One region of the Paenibacillus wynnii genome, then DNA from elsewhere that is predicted to be linked to it. Evidence: riboswitches for the same ligand, from Rfam matches in the RefSeq annotation. Region 1 holds a riboswitch; each other region holds the start of a gene.
The links. Region 1 has a riboswitch for cyclic di-AMP ahead of PWYN_RS11120 (C40 family peptidase). Riboswitches for the same ligand answer to the same signal wherever they lie in the genome.

Region 1 (3,130 bases):
GACTGATCCATGAACTGCATCAGGAGTCCAAAGGTGTGCGTGGTCTTTTCTTCTTCCCCGGCATGAAGCTCTATGGCTTACCTGTTCTGATCTTCAGCCTTGTAGAATGGCTACTGGCTCTTGTGCCTCTATACTGGTTGGCCCCGAGAATATACAAGCTGCTCTTGTCCTCATTTCTGGACTATTCGTTGCTGTTAAAGATCAGCCCTTATCTCTTAGTGTGGCTAATTTATATTTTTATCATCCGGTTGTGCCTGTTATATATGCAATTCGGTTACACCAGTGATACGGGCATGTTCTACTCCCTTATTCTCTGTTTGCGGCATATCATCCCTGCACTAGTCACTGCGGCTATCCTAGGGGCAGGCGGATTGCTCATCCTGCTCTTATGTGGATTGACGGGCATCTTTTGCCCCGGATTACCAGCACTCCTTATTCGGCAGATTTCCCCTCTTCCCTCTACCTTCTTCAAAATGTGGGGTTTGGCGGCCCAGTATCACCTGTGGCAAAGCAAGCTTCCAAGTAATAATTAAGATGACCTATGGGCATATATAAGGAGTCTTCGTTCCTAGAACTAGGAGCCGAGACTCTTTTTTGATTAAATATGAATAGAACGTTTGCAAAACAGTAAATCCTTTGTTACAATGATGCCTGTACTGATAGTAACAAGTTTGTAATCTTTTAAGAAATTTCGTAACTATTCAGTACAAAATTGGAGTACCTGTCGCTGTTGTTATGTTACGATTTAGGTGCACAAAACGCCAAATTCCTGAGCACCAGGAAGTGGGGGAACCATATTTTGGGTGAATTGATCTCCTTACAGAGGGATCATAGGGGGCCTTCCACCGAACCCTTAAGCTAACCTCGCCGGCACTAGGAGGAATACATCTTTGAAAAGTCATAACTTTAAGAAAAAATGCACCGCAGCCGCATTGGGGCTTGTGATGGCATTCACCCTTGGTAGCAGCAGCGCTTTTGCTGACTCCAGAATGGATACAGTCATTGCTAAAACCATAGGAACGACGTATAAATTCGGTGGCACCAGTACAGCCGGCTTTGACTGTTCAGGGTTCACCAAATATGTATTCACTAAAGTAGGTCTTACCTTACCCCGTACTTCAAAAGCTCAATTCAAAGTAGGGACTCCCGTCCCGCGCAACAAGCTCCGTTCCGGTGACTTGATTTTCTTCAACACATTCGGAAAAGGCGTGTCCCATGTTGGTATTTATGTCGGCAATGGAAAATTTGCACAATCTTCTTCATCACGCGGTGTAAATATTAGTTCGCTGAGCCAGTCCTACTGGGCCAACCGCTACGTTGGCGCTAAAAGAGTTATGAGTACTACAGCATATAAAGCTGTTGCTTTTGATTGATCTATCCTAGCTAAATAACTAAATACTTAATCGAACATATAGCCCGGAACATGATTATTGCCGTAATCATTTTCGGGTTTTTCTTTATTTCCTTATTCTACCTTTTACACGTATTGAACGATGCTGAAACGCTTTTTTGGATAAAAAATGAAAAAAAACTTAAAAACTTGTCCATTTAGCGCCGCAACAGGATTTAACAGGCTATATAGCTATCAAATATCTCAATATTTTCACATTAATATGTTATAAGTGATTGCCAACTTGGGCTCTGTTTGTTACAATAATCGCAGTGAGTTTTTAGTAACATTTTTGTAATGAATAGCCCGTCCTTTTTGAACCTTTTGTCATGTGTTTCAGATAAGTTTATCTGCATCATCAGTACGTGCCGAGTTTCCTTAATAAAACAAGGAAAACGGGGGAACCACTTTGGGTGAATTGACCTCCTATTCTAAGAGGGGTCATAGGGGACCTTCAACCGAACCCTTAAGCTAACCTCGTAGGCATTTGGAAGGGGTTTACACTTTTGAAGAAAAAGTTAGCAGCCGCAGTACTTAGCTTTTCCATTATTTTTACCGCAATCGGAGCAGGAAGCGCTTTCGCGGATTCCAAGATGGACAAAGTAATCGATAAAGCTATCGGAACTAAATATGTAGCCGGTGGAGTATCGACAAACGGCTTTGATTGCTCTGGTTTTACCATGTACGTCTTCGACAAGATCGGTATTGATTTGCCACACCAATCTGGTTCTCAGTATCAAATGGGTACTGCAGTTTCCCGTAATGAATTAAGAGCTGGAGATCTTCTATTCTTCAATACCAGTGGAAAAGGCGTTTCACATGTCGGCATTTATGTCGGCGATGGTAAATTTGCACATGCTTCATCTTCACGCGGTGTAACCATTAGTACGCTGAGTGACAGTTACTACGTCAACCGCTACGTTGGCGCCAAACGAATTATGAGCACAAGTGCTTATAAGACCGTTGCAAGTGATGTTCAAGAAGACAATGACGATGTACAATAAGTAATACCGATAAGCTCTACTCCGCGATTTTTGCCGAAATCCTGGAGGGGGCTTATTTTTTTTGTCTTATTTTTTCGCCATACTTATTTTTACCCTTCTCATCAACCGTAAAACATCAAATCGCCCCTTAAATCGTTATTTAATAAATTATTTTTTTGTAAATTTTTTCCTTCAATAAAGTTCTTGAGTCGATTATGGCTCTTTTTGTATATAATTAGATATAGATTACTTCCCTGAAAGGAGGTCTTTGACCTATGATTAGTTCTCCTGTAACCTTCCGTGTGGTTCCGATGGAAATCACACATGCAGAAGAGATCTGCCTTTGGAATTATGAACCCCCCTATAACATTTATGGTTGGCAACGCTGGGATCAAATGCAGGCGCTGGGCATAGAATTCGGAGACCCAGAGATACGAAGTCATCAATATGTATCTGTGTTAAATGATCAGGATGTATTTTGCGGTTTTGCTCAGCTCTTCCCAATGGAAGGTGTTGTCAGGCTAGGCATAGGCATGAACCCTGATTTTTGCGGACATGGACTAGGAAAGCTGTTCGTGGATTCTATAGTTAAGGTAGCGTTGAAACGTTATCCTGAATGGGAAATAGATCTCGAAGTCCTCACTTGGAACCAACGTGCTATCCGAACCTATCGCAAATGCGGTTTTACGATTACGGACACCTATGAACGGCGGACACCCACTGGAGATAAGCCATTTTATTGCATGGTCTATGATAA
Region 2 (3,130 bases), on a different contig from region 1:
GTGTGTAAAATACATCTATTTCACTGACTACCTCCGAAACGGGTAGCATCAAGAAGTGTGTATAAGCAGGTAAAGTATCTACTTTGAACTCGTTACCTCGATCCACTTAGTAACTACTGCGGCAAGCTTCTCCCTATTAGCCTCCACATCACTCCGATCCGTAAACTTGATAATAGCTCTGTCGGCTGTAACCCATTCTAATAAACCCGTGGTGTCTTCAAAAAGAGTTCCATTCCCTCCTGCATGTTCATTTTTTTTAGCGCCGCAATGAAAAACAAGTCGAAAAAATCCTTTTCCTTGAAAATTAAAAGTCACTCGATCTTCGTTATTGAAACAGAAACTCGGCGCATTCCACTTTATATGTTCCGTAATGAATTCATTGGCGCCTAAAATGATGTTTCGAACTTCCTCAATTTCTTTCTTTAATGGATGTTCTAGATGGTTCAAAAATTCAACGACTTGCTCATGACCAGACTTCTTCATTATTGTTCATCCTTCCTTTAGCAAATAGTTTATTTATAAGTTATAACATACATAATTTACTTATTGAAAAAAAAGGACAAGCCCCATAAACAGGCTTGTCCTTTTTTACTATAAATTAGTCTACCATTTTAAGATAATTCTTTTCATCTACAACACGTCGCGCTGTAACATAACGATCTTTGTAATAAGTATCCGACAACTTGCTTATTCTTACTCCCTTACTGCTTGAGGAGTGAGCGAATTGATTATCACCTAAGTAAATTCCCGCATGAGAGATACCCGTACCCAAGGTATTAAAAAACACCAAATCTCCTGATCGCAAATTCTCTTTTGTCACTGGTGTTCCTACTTTTGCTTGTGATTGGGATGTACGGGGAAGATTATCCACATTAAACTTTTTCAATAAATACAAGATAAATCCAGAACAATCAAACCCTGCGGAAGTGGTTCCACCCCATAAATACGGTGTTCCCAGTACCTGATTCACTTCACTTTCAAGCCCAGCCTCACTTGCAAATGTACTGGGTACAGCGGTAGTGAATATGATTGCAGCTCCTAGTAAAGATAAGATGACTTTCTTCAGAACCTTGTTCTCCCTTCAATGCCTACGGAGTTAGCTGAGGATTCGGTTAAAGGTTCCCTATATTCTCTTGCACACAAGAATAATTCACCCGGATTGGTTCCCCCGTTTTCAAAACGAAATTCGGCAGTTGGTTAATATTTTGTAACTAATTACACTTTAATCTATCATGAAAGAATCTGTCAATCCTTTCAAAGATTTTATAAAAGAAACAAAAGTGTAATAATCGGCCTATCTCAGTCCATATTTACTTCTACATACTTTCTACATATTTATTTCATATAATTAGTCCTGCAGTTAATTTATATAAGGAGGAATTTAAACAATGAACATGACACACTACATGTCCTTGCTTATGGACAACCAGCCATGGAATCTAATCATTTTTATGGCGATACCGGTAATTCTGGCTGAAACGATCACAGTAACTGAATTTTTTATCCTTTTTAACAAAAGCATTCAAGGCAGCTTGAAATCTTTTAACAGAATCTGCAGCATCATTGCTGGTCTTTATTTTACAGGCGTGTTCTTATATCTGTTCCCTACTGCTTTTGTTCCTTTAACTGTAAATGGAGAGTGGCACACTTGGGTAGACGTAGTGGCCGTTGGATTTTACTTGAGCGGCGTATTCTTCCTGTTACCTCTTGCTCTTCTTGATCTTGGACTTATCGGCCGTAAACGATCTGAAGAAGGAAAACTTAAACTACACTTTATTCTCGTCAGCGGTTTTCTAGTTGTAGCACATATCGCAATGATCTTCGGTATGGTTAATCCGGAAATTGTAAGCGGAATGGCTGGTATGGGCCATTAATATAGCAAGACTACTAAAAAGACTTCGAAATCATTTCGAAGTCTTTTTCGCATTTTATTTATTTAACCCCTGTATTTGTTTGCGCATTAGTTCATTCTGATCTTTCAACTCTGACAGCTCTTGCTGAACTTGTGTAATATCAACCTGATTCTTATGAGACCCATGGCCATGACCTCCACGCATACCAAACATCATGAATATCATCATTAACGGACAAATTAGAGTCACTAACCAAGACCATTCCATAAGTTACCCCCTATATAAATCTATTCTTTATAATCTTATTGTAATGAATGACTGTGTAGAAAGTATGTTGAATCATTGTTTTTTCATCCAGCTTAGGCCGATCCATTTCAATACTAGATATAGAATTAAGGTAATGAGAACAGCACAGAATAAAAATGTTTTTACATAACCACCAAATTGAAGAAGAGATTCGCTTCGGAAAGAAACCGCCGATAGGGCCATACACATTACACCCATTCCCATGAAGAGAATAGCAATTAGCCATTCTATTTTTTTCATGTTCTTCCCTCCCCATTGTCCGGCAGCAGAACAAATTGTATCTCAAACCGGGTGCCTTCTCCTAATTTACTGGAAACCTGTAATTCTCCACCCTGTACCTCAACTAGTTTTTTCACAATGGACAGGCCTAATCCAGTACCTCCAAATTGGCGGGAACGGGATTTTTCTACTCTATAGAACCGTTCGAAAATATAAGGCAGCTCTTCTTCAGGAATACCTATCCCAGTATCCTCCACAATTAAGGTTACCCGTTTGGAGGTATACACCAAATGAACATCGATGCCCCCTTGCTCTGTATAACGAATGGCATTCTCCAGCAGATTTAGTACGATTTGCTCCATTCGTTTCCCATCTGCATGAACCAATGATGCCTTTCCAGATTGACTGTTGGTTAGTCTTAGGCTCTTATCCTTTGCCTTCAATTCAACCTTCCTGACGGCCTGTTCAACCAACTCAGAAAGATCGATTCGTTCGAATACCAGTGAAATTTTGCCTTCTTCCATCTTTGCCATATCAAATAAATCATCCACTAAATGCTGAAGCCTTACGGCCTCTTGATAAATAATGTCCAGATAACGATCTTTCTCTTCCTCGGTTTCGTATAGCTTATCTTTAACTACCTTGGAGTATCCCTCCAAATAGGTGATAGGAGTTCGTAATTCATGAGAAATGTTAGAAAATAACTCTTGGCGGGTATCTCGGTAGTGCTGGAGATCAATCGCTAAATCATT
Region 3 (3,130 bases), on a different contig from region 1:
CTGTGCTTTCATGTCCGGTTGACTCCTTATCCAATAATCATTTTACCTTCTGGATACTTATACAGCGGTTTACCTTGTTTACGTCCAATTGCGTAAGCTAATGTCAATATGCCTAGTCGCCCGGAAAACATCGTTAGTGAGATCAGGATTTTACCGATGAATGACAATTCTGGAGTCAACCCCATACTTAGCCCTACCGTTGCGAAGGCTGATGTGGTCTCAAATAGGATCATCAAAAAGTTATGGTCTTCTGTGGTGGAGAGTACCATCGACACGGAGATGACCAGCAGCAGGGCAAGCAATGTAATCGTGAGCGCCTTAAAAATACGCTCTTGCGCCAGCCGATAACGGAACATTACGATATCTTCTCGTCCCCGCAGCATAGAAATAACCGCAGCAATCATAATTGTAAAGGTTGTCGTTTTGATACCGCCACCTGTTGAGCCCGGAGAGGCACCAATAAACATGAGAATGACCATAAAAAACTGTGACGCTTGACGCAGTCCGGCGATATCCACCGTATTGGCGCCAGCTGTACGAGGCGTGACGGATTGGAAGAAAGACGCTAGTACCTTACCGCCAAAGTTCAAGGGGCCCAGTGTACGTTGGTTTGTAAACTCAAATACGAATATAACCAGTGCACCTACGAGAATGAGTACCGCTGTCATAAACAGTACGACCTTACTGTGCAAGGACAGCCTTCGTGTTTTTTTGTATTCCACCAGGTCTGCCATAACGATAAATCCAATCCCCCCCATGATAATCAGAACCATCATGACTATATTAACTAGGGGATCACTTACATATCCTGTCAGGCTTCGATATTCACCAAACAGATCAAAACCAGCGTTGTTGAACAGTGAGACGGCATGAAATATACCAAAGTAAATCGCTCTTCCCAAAGGCATATCAAAAGCCCAACGTATAGATAGTAAGACGGCGGCAGTCCCTTCAATGACCAGAGAGTAAATTAATACTCTGCGGATCAGTCGTACAATGCCCTCCATAGAATTCTGGTTCATCGCTTCCTGAAGTATAAGTCTGTCACGCAGAGATATTTTACGTCTTAGTACCAAGGCGAATAGTGTGGCCATGGTCATGAAGCCTAAACCACCGATCTGGATAAGAAACATAATTACCGTTTGTCCAAAAGTGGTAAAAAACGTTCCTGTATCCCTCACTACCAGCCCCGTAACACAGGTAGCAGAAGTCGCTGTAAACACCGCGTCAATAAATTTCAGAGAATGCCCTGTTGTATTTGAGATAGGGAGCATTAATAACAATGATCCAATCAGAATAATAGCAGCAAAGCCGAACACCAGAATCTTTGGCGGGGAGAGCTTTAGGAAGCTGAATTTAGATATTTTAGATAACGGCGAAACCAAAATCCCTCACCTCTTCACAATAAGTTATATTTATTTATATATAAAAAAAACCAACAAAAAAAGCACTGGAACCCCCAATGCTTTAGCTAGGTCCCTGCAGAAAATAAGCCTACGAGGTTAGCTGACGGATTCGGACTGCTGCAGGCTGCCCTATTCGTTCCTTGAACGAAATTCACCCCCGATGAAGTAAAGCCAACAAACATGCGGCGTTCACTCACCTTCTTATCACTTCCTATGGTTCCCCCGTTTTCACCCAGAAATTCGGCTACTATACAATTGCATACAAATTATAAACGTTCTGCTCGGACTTCACAAAGACAATATTGAAGTATAAATAGTTAAAATAAGACTTTTAGAGAGAAGGAGATAGATAGAACACCTTTTCTCATGCCTTTTCCGTTAGTTTCCTGCAATTACATCGTTTTTTCATGATTTTTTTCGTTCGCACATTTAAAAATAAGCATAACAACAGCTTGTTCCACGTAAAAGGATAATACAACTATTTTTGGAACTATGGAAGCATTACTACTATAATGGAACATAGTGTTGTCAGTTTATCACAAGGAGGCGTTTCATGAATTCCGTCGGCCAGCCCCTTCAGCAGAGAGCTCTCACTAAAGGGCTTATCTTCTCGGGCATCATCGGTCTTATTATTTTTATTATGTTTCAGGTACTCCCGTCCTTGCTCGCAAGCTCCTCAGAGGAAAATACCACAGCGATCAGTAAGGTGGAAGCCCGTGAAAAAGCTGCTTTGTTTGCAGCAGAGCAGTTGGGCTATACAGCGGCTGCAAATGATGAGTGGACTGTCACTTATCAATCAGACTCTTCCTTTTACGGCTATATGTCCCGTGAGAAACTTCTGGAGGACTACACCAAGAACAAACTGGATCGGCGTTATCCCTTTGATGTGTTTCAAGTTTCACTCCTTACTTCAGATACGTTGAATCTGAACCTTTCCGTTGATCTTAATATGTACACGGGAGAGGTTGTGGCCTTCGACCGCGAAGCACAATCAGCTTCTGCAAATTTGCAGAAGTATGGAATCAAGACAGCTGCTTCAAGTGAGAGCAACGATACTGAAATGTCTCTGGAGCAGAAGGAAAACCTGGCCCGCCCTTGGCTTAAAAAGTGGGAAGTTAATCCGTCTAAGCTGCAGATCGAACCGAACTCAAAAGCCTACGGACTTGTGTATACAGACAGCTCCGTTAAGGTGGGAGAGTCGCAGTTGCGCTATAGCTTCAACTTCGCAGAGGGTGAAGTCTCTTCTTATAAGGCCGGTTTCTCTGCCCCCAGCTGGCATACCTCTTATGTGGAAAAGCAGACCTCTCTCGCCACTAAGCTAACCCTGTTCGGCTACGGCCTGCCCACGTTGGCTCTCGGCATTTTAGCTTTGATCTACAGCATTTTACGAAGAGGACATACCTCATTTGCACGGGGTGCATTTCTAAGCTCCGTACATTTTGTAATCATGATGGTCAGCACCTATAATATGCTTCCCGTAACCTCTGATCAAAGCACTGAAGCCCGGGTATCCGCCATTATTATGTTTGTGGTCTACGCGCTTTACAGCTTGTTGATGTCTTCACTCCTGTACTTCTCTCTAGTCGGCGGCAACGGACTATGGCGTCAGGAGGAAGGACTTAATCCATGGCCCCGCGCCAAAGAACCGGGATACGGACAATATGTACTCGACAGCATCCGCGCCGGTTATATCTGGGCCTTCGTTCTGCTCGGTGTGCAGACGA

Region 2: it holds a riboswitch for cyclic di-AMP, as region 1 does, so the genes downstream of both, PWYN_RS01435 (C40 family peptidase) here and PWYN_RS11120 (C40 family peptidase) in region 1, are expected to answer to the same signal.
Region 3: it holds a riboswitch for cyclic di-AMP, as region 1 does, so the genes downstream of both, PWYN_RS00825 (TrkH family potassium uptake protein) here and PWYN_RS11120 (C40 family peptidase) in region 1, are expected to answer to the same signal.

The regions. Positions count from the first base shown of each region.
Region 1 covers NZ_JQCR01000002.1:1,915,509-1,918,638, forward strand. Annotated here, with positions in the region: gene PWYN_RS11110 (hypothetical protein) at 1-533, shown strand, start outside; cyclic di-AMP (ydaO/yuaA leader) riboswitch at 750-888, shown strand; gene PWYN_RS11115 (C40 family peptidase) at 945-1,373, shown strand; cyclic di-AMP (ydaO/yuaA leader) riboswitch at 1,747-1,891, shown strand; gene PWYN_RS11120 (C40 family peptidase) at 1,897-2,394, shown strand; gene PWYN_RS11125 (GNAT family N-acetyltransferase) at 2,649-3,130, shown strand, end outside.
Region 2 covers NZ_JQCR01000001.1:287,355-290,484, forward strand. Annotated here, with positions in the region: gene PWYN_RS01430 (DUF1801 domain-containing protein) at 79-483, opposite strand; gene PWYN_RS01435 (C40 family peptidase) at 599-1,066, opposite strand; cyclic di-AMP (ydaO/yuaA leader) riboswitch at 1,071-1,202, opposite strand; gene PWYN_RS01440 (DUF6803 family protein) at 1,389-1,874, shown strand; gene PWYN_RS01445 (DUF2933 domain-containing protein) at 1,929-2,120, opposite strand; gene PWYN_RS01450 (hypothetical protein) at 2,193-2,399, opposite strand; gene PWYN_RS01455 (sensor histidine kinase) at 2,396-3,130, opposite strand, start outside.
Region 3 covers NZ_JQCR01000001.1:144,116-147,245, forward strand. Annotated here, with positions in the region: gene PWYN_RS00820 (potassium channel family protein) at 1-12, opposite strand, end outside; gene PWYN_RS00825 (TrkH family potassium uptake protein) at 27-1,364, opposite strand; cyclic di-AMP (ydaO/yuaA leader) riboswitch at 1,476-1,662, opposite strand; gene PWYN_RS00830 (CPBP family intramembrane glutamic endopeptidase) at 1,960-3,130, shown strand, end outside.